Regions from separate parts of the Marinobacter sp. DSM 26671 genome, predicted to be linked through region 3. Evidence: predicted binding sites of a transcription regulator. Region 3 holds the regulator's gene; each other region holds the start of a gene.

Region 1 (2,216 bases), on a different contig from region 3:
CCAGATCTGCCCAGAACGGCAGTGAGAGTGAGAGCAGGGCAAGGTAGGGCAGAAAGCAGAGCGACCTTTGCAGGCCGAGGAGTGTCCACGATACAGCCATTACACCCGCTGGCAGCATCAGGTAGGCGAGGGTATCAATGCGCACCAGCTCTAGCAGGAGCCACACGAGAGTAACACCGATGAGCGCGATGCCGCCGAGCAAGTGGTATGGCTTTTGGCTCAAGCTACTCGTGCTGCTCGCGGGTTTGGGCGGATGAATCAGGACCAGGCCCAGAAAGATGATGGCGGTAGCAAGGCCATGTGCAAGAACTTGTTCAAATTCCAGCCAGATTCCAGTGAGCCGGTACCAGGTAGGGAAGAAGATGACAAGAGCGACGCCTGTCACCATTAGGTAAGGCAGGGCGTGGGGGAAATTGTCTAATGTCTTCCTTAACATTTTGATCCGCCTGACTTCTCTTTACCAGGAAGCTTATAGTGTCTCTCGTTTACCGAAAATACAAACCTGCACCCATAAAAAAAGCCAGCCGAAGCTGGCTTTCTTTAAAACCCTGCCGAAAATCAGGCTTTCTGACGACGGCGGGCTGCACCAAGGCCGGCGAGTCCAAGACCGAGAAGGGCGAGAGTGCCCGGCTCAGGAACTGGTGTGACAGATTCAACCATCACTACGAAGTCCGTGTAGTCAAAGTCGGAAAGCTGGCCGTTTTCGCTCTTAAATACCAAGTCTTCCCACGCCAGGATAAATTCATTAGCACCAAACGGTGCACCGCTGCCGCCAAGGCCGAAGGTGTCAATATTTTTTGTGCCATCTCCTTCGTATGCGACCATGTGGTCGTCTGCAATGCCGTCGCCGTCGGTATCGCCATTTCTCGAGGACTCAGAGAAAAATACGCCGCCACGATCATAGTACGAAGAGTCTAGATAGTACCCGAAGGTTGTGCTGGCAAATGTCTGTTGAAAGCTGCTCACCTCTACACCAAATTGATTTTCAGTCTTCGCTTGGAAAGTGGTAGGTGAGATAAAAGGGAGGAGCTTTAGCGTACTGGTATAGCCTGTGTCGGCGCTGCCATCGAACAGCTCTAGCCTTTTGGAGGAGTCTGTGATGTCGTAAATACCAAAGGTCGTATTAGGTTTGAAGCCGGCAAAGCGGAACATCAGGCTGTTTGCTGATTGCGTTGAAGCGTTTATTTGCCATTGCTCATCGGGACTGTATTGGTCGTTGTTGACGTCATAAAAGTCGCCATTAGTCGTTCTTGCGTCTAGCTCGTTTTGAAGTGCGTTGCCTTGAATCGCAGTAGCACTTGCAGTGCTGGCAAAGACAATAAGGCTAGAAGCCAAAATGCTATGCTTAAGTTTCATGGGTATTCTCCGGTTGTTTAGCTCTAAATCCCTGTAGTCTGCTTTGCAACCAGGCTGTCTCTTATTGTTCTAGAGATCCTTGGCTTTCCGTCCCATCCTCGCGAATGGTTTGGCTTCCGACCGGGTACTACCCCGATCCTCACCCTAGAACAAGCGAGAAGCGTGCCATTAATCTATAGTTCTGAAATCCTTGAAAAAAATCCCGGTATTTAAATAAGGGCTGTAAAAAAATTCGACATTGAAACGAAGAAGGCCGGAGATACGGTAGTCTCCGGCCTCACTGTCTGGCTTGATTTGCGGGCTTTGTCGATCTTCTTTACATGGCCTGCTTAACGGTTTCGAGGTGAGCGCGGATTTCAGCGTTATCCGGAGCAAGAGCCACGGCCCTTTCAATCACTTCTTTCGCTTCGGCATGTTTGCCCGCGAGGTGCAGGATCCAGCCATAGGTATCCAGTACGGCCGCATTGTCGGGGGCAAGGTCCCGGGCGCGACCAGCCAGTTCCATGGCACGGGCAGAGTCATCTTCGCGCAACAGCCAGGCCAGGTTGTTCAGGGCAGCAATGTTGTTGGGTTGGCGGGAAATAACCTGCTCATAGTGGTTGGCGGCCACAATTTCCTGCTTGTTGGCCATCAGCCAATCTGCTCTAGCCATGTGGGCGGTACTGCTGTTTGGCGCAACACTGAGCCAACTGTCCGTCAGTTCGTCCTCTGCCTCGGGCGCTTCTGTTTTTGCCAGGCCAAGAAGAGAGGGCATCAGGCCGACATCCTGTGATGTCTGCCATTGCTCAAGAAGGTAGTTGAAGGCCGGCTTGTTACCTTCTTTTTGCCTGAGCAGTGCTGCACGCGAAAGAACCACGGGT
Region 2 (2,216 bases), on a different contig from region 3:
GACGAAGCGCCGGAGCTCCAGACCCTGAAGAGCCCCACCGACATGGCCGTTGAAGCCGCCATGGAGGAACAGATGCAGGAAACCATGGACGATATCCTGAAAGTCTTGGAGCCGGCGATCGCCGATGGGCGCATCAATGTGAGTGAGGATCAGCGGCGAATCGTGATTCGGGTTGAGGAAAAAGGTTCTTTCCCTTCGGGCTCGGCTCAACTGACCTGGGAGTTCGAGGGCTTGCTGCTGGATATGGCAGAAGTGATTGATGGCATCCCTGGTGACCTGACGATCGAGGGACACACCGACAACGTGCCTATCCGGACCGACCGTTTTTACAGTAACTGGGACCTCTCCGCCGCCCGTTCAGCAGCCGTTGCCAACGTTCTGGTTGCCCGGGACCAGGTGGAACCCACGCGTCTGTCCGTTACCGGTCTGGCGGATACCGAGCCGCGGGTACCCAACACCTCTGCGGAAAACCGCGCCAAGAACCGGCGCGTTGAAATCATCATTGATCTCTCCGGCCCGATGCAGGAGCAGGAAGTACGCCTTCGGGAACTGATCCAGTCCGAATCGGATGATGCCGAATCCAGCCTAGGGATCGAATCCGAATCCGACAGCTCGACACCAAACGAAATCAGTTGGTAAGCGCACTCTATTTTGGTGCGCTACACGCTAAACCGCACAGTATTAGTGCATTATTAGAGTGAAAATAGTACCTCACATTTCTAAAAGCCCCCTCAACTGCCCTTCAGCTCTTGATATGCCTTGTTTTGGAACAGCTCTTGCTTTAGCTGCACCTCAACAATGCACAAGTCAACGTAAACGGTCCGATAGAGGCCGGACACACAACATCAGGAGCGAAAACCCGTGGACATCACGAGTGCAGTACATACCCTGACAGAAAGCGCCAACACGCTGTTCATCCTTATCGGCGCCATTATGGTGCTGGCCATGCATGCCGGCTTTGCCTTCCTGGAAGTGGGCACGGTTCGCCACAAGAACCAGGTCAATGCCCTCGTCAAGATCATGACCGACTTCGGCATCTCCGCCGTGGCCTACTTCTTTATCGGCTATTACATCGCCTACGGCAGCCATTTCATGAGCGGCGCCGCCGAGCTCACTGCTGCCAACGGCTATGATCTGGTGAAGTTTTTCTTCCTGATGACGTTCGCCGCGGCCATTCCCGCCATCGTGTCCGGCGGTATTGCCGAACGCGCCAGGTTCTACCCGATGCTGATTGCCTCAGGCCTGATTGTCGCCTTTATCTATCCCTTCTTTGAGGGGCTGATCTGGAACGGCAACTATGGTTTCCAGGGCTGGCTGGAGAACCAGTTTGGTGCATCCTTCCACGACTTTGCCGGCTCCGTTGTAGTGCACGCGGTGGGCGGCTGGATCGCCCTGGCGGCCGTACTGGTTCTGGGTGCACGAAATGGGCGCTACCGCAACGGCAAGGTGGTGGCCTTTGCCCCCTCCAACATCCCCTTCCTCGCCCTGGGCGCCTGGATTCTGACCGTCGGCTGGTTTGGCTTCAACGTCATGTCGGCCCAGACCCTGGACGGCATCAGCGGCCTGGTGGCCGTGAACAGCCTGATGGCCATGGTCGGCGGCATCCTCGTCTCCATGCTGCTGGGCCGCAAGGACCCGGGCTTTATCCACAACGGCCCGCTAGCGGGACTGGTGGCGGTATGTGCCGGCTCTGACCTGATGCATCCGGTGGGCGCTCTCGTGACTGGCGGCGTAGCAGGCGCCATCTTCGTTTACCTGTTTGAATGGGCGCAGGCCAAGATCGAACGGCTGGACGATGTTCTGGGTGTCTGGCCCCTGCACGGTGTCTGTGGTGTCTGGGGCGCGATTGCCTGCGGCATTTTCGGCCAGCAAGCGCTGGGAGGCCTTGGCGGCGTCAGCCTGATGTCGCAGATCATCGGCTCAGTGGCCGGCGTGGTTGTGGCCTTTGTCGGCGGCCTGATTGTTTATGGCGCAATCAACGCCATCTCCGGCCTGCGCCTGACCGAAGAGGAAGAGTTCAACGGGGCGGATCTGAGCATCCACCGGATTGGGGCGACCGCGGTCGAGTAACACCGGTTGCGGTGCAGTTCACTCGCCGTATCCGGTCAGCTCCATATAGCCCACGCCACCATGGCTGCCGGATACTGACACCGGGCTCTCCCAGTACGGGTAGAGCCCGTTGTTTCGATAGTCCCCCGCTGGCGCAGCCACCTCCA
Region 3 (2,216 bases):
CTGGCGCATTGTGCGCCGGCAAATAGTACGTTGCGCCCGGACCCCGGGGTGTTCAGACCAGCCGCTTGCGTTCGTTCGAAGGCGGAATGTGCATGGCCTCCCGGTACTTGGCAACGGTGCGTCGCGCAACCTTGATTCCCTGTTCTCCTAGCATGGCTGCAATTTTACTGTCGCTCAACGGCTTTTTGGGCGTTTCCGCGGCAATCAGCTTTTTGATCATCGCGCGGATCGCCGTGGAAGAACATTCACCGCCTTCGTCAGTGCTGACATGGCTGGAGAAGAAATATTTCAGCTCGAAAATTCCCCGGGGGGTGTGCATGTATTTCTGGGTGGTGACCCGGGAAATCGTGGACTCATGCATCTCAACCGCCTGGGCGATATCAGAGAGGATCAGCGGTTTCATGGCTTCTTCACCCTGATCCAGGAATCCTTGCTGGTGCTCGACAATACGGGTCGCCACTTTCAGCAGGGTTTCATTGCGGCTCTGCAGGCTCTTGATAAACCATTTCGCCTCCTGCAACTGATCCCGCAGGTAGGTGTTGTCGGCACTGCTGTCCGCACGCCTTATAAGAGAAGCATAGCTGGCATTGACCCGGATGCGCGGTGCAATTTCAGGATTCAGCTCAACACGCCAGCGGCCATTGTGTTTGCGAACGATCACGTCCGGAATCACATAATCGGGTTCGGCCCGGTCAATGACATCGCCCGGCCGCGGATTCAGGCCGGTGATCAGCGCCAGGACATCCCGCAACTGGTCTTCTTTCAGGCGGCTGCGGCGCAGCAACTGGGCGTAATCGCGGTTGCCCAGCAGGTTGATGTAATGGGTAATTACAAGGCGTGCCTGGGCCAGCCAGGGTGTTTCCGGCGGCAGCTGGTTGAGCTGGATCAGCAGGCATTCCTGTAGGTCCCGGGCAAACACGCCGGGCGGATCAAAGTGTTGCAGGCGGTGAAGCACGGCTTCCACTTCATCCAGTTCAAGGGGGTCTTCATCGTTCTCATCCAGCAGTCCGGCGTGGATTTCCTCCAGCGGGCTGGTGATATAGCCCCGTTCGTCCACTGCATCCATCAGGGCATGGGCAATGGCCTGGTCCCGTTCACTGAGGGGCGTCAGATTGAGCTGCCATTCCAGGTGATCCTGAAGCGTTTCGGTCGGGGAATTACGGGTTTCGAAATCGTGATCGTTTTCGTCGTCGTTGCGGGCTGCCGGCGCTGGTGCGGACTGGTAGATGTCGTCCCAGGCGGTATCAACCGGCAGATCGTCCGGAATGTTGTCAGGAATCTCGTTCTCCGAGGACCAGTCCGGGCCGTTCTCGGATTCATCCCAGTCGCTGGCCGGTTCCGGGGCAGCTTCAGCGGCGGACTCGGTGGCGTTGGCCTCGCGCTCGTCGTTTTCGCTGGCTGCGTCGGTCTGGTCATCGTCCTCGGAGGTCTCCAGCATGGGGTTGGATTCCAGTGCCTGCTGGATTTCCTGCTGGAGGTCGAGAGTGGAGAGCTGGAGAAGCCGGATCGCCTGTTGCAGCTGGGGCGTCATGGTCAGGCTTTGACCCAGCTTTAACTGTAAGGAGGCTTTCATAACCATGGTTCAGGATCCGTCACTCATCAGCGCGTTGTGTCATAAGTCGTGAAAAAATCTTTATATGCCGGTTACTTGCCGTGATTTTAATTTACCCTAGCAAGTTCTTTGCCGAGTTTACTTGCTACAGGTCATCAAAACAATCAGCCATTGGGTGTCAGAGTCTGAATTCGTCGCCGAGATAGACTTCCTTGACCTGCTGGTTGGCCAGGATGGCGTCGGCATTGCCGGAGGCGATGATGTGGCCGCCGGAAACAATGTAGGCATTCTCGCAGATGTCCAGGGTCTCACGCACGTTGTGGTCGGTGATCAAAACGCCAATGCCTTTGTCCCGAAGGTGCCGGATGATGTGTTTGATGTCACTGACGGATATGGGGTCCACACCGGCGAAGGGTTCATCCAGCAGGATAAAAGCCGGCTCCATGGCCAGTGCCCGGGCAATCTCCACCCGTCGGCGTTCACCGCCGGACAATGCCATGCCAACACTGTCCCGGATATGGGTGATGTGGAATTCTTCCAATAACCCCTCGAGCTTCTTCTCCCGCTCTGCCTTGCCCAGCCCCGGCCGGGTTTCGAGGATGGCCATGATGTTGTCGCGTACGGACAGTTTGCGGAAGACCGAGGCTTCCTGGGGCAGGTAACC

What was found. The regulator sigma-54, encoded in region 3, starts transcription at its own class of promoters, with help from an activator protein. The targets are predictions, from matches to a motif close to ANTGGCATNNANNTTGCTNT.
Region 1: a site for sigma-54 is predicted at 1,507-1,526, ahead of BM035_RS22975 (PEP-CTERM sorting domain-containing protein). Genes of this name have one in related genera too.
Region 2: a site for sigma-54 is predicted at 764-783, ahead of BM035_RS09010 (ammonium transporter). Genes of this name have one in related genera too.

What each region holds. Positions count from the first base shown of each region.
Region 1 covers NZ_FONF01000011.1:3,428-5,643, forward strand. The annotation lists gene BM035_RS13090 (exosortase/archaeosortase family protein) at 1-436, opposite strand, end outside; gene BM035_RS22975 (PEP-CTERM sorting domain-containing protein) at 559-1,356, opposite strand; cyclic di-GMP riboswitch class I at 1,398-1,480, opposite strand; gene BM035_RS13100 (tetratricopeptide repeat protein) at 1,673-2,216, opposite strand, start outside.
Region 2 covers NZ_FONF01000006.1:171,429-173,644, forward strand. The annotation lists gene BM035_RS09005 (flagellar motor protein MotB) at 1-639, shown strand, start outside; gene BM035_RS09010 (ammonium transporter) at 862-2,070, shown strand; gene BM035_RS09015 (lipocalin-like domain-containing protein) at 2,089-2,216, opposite strand, start outside.
Region 3 covers NZ_FONF01000005.1:152,616-154,831, reverse strand. The annotation lists gene BM035_RS07525 (RNA polymerase factor sigma-54) at 53-1,579, opposite strand; gene lptB (LPS export ABC transporter ATP-binding protein) at 1,731-2,216, opposite strand, start outside.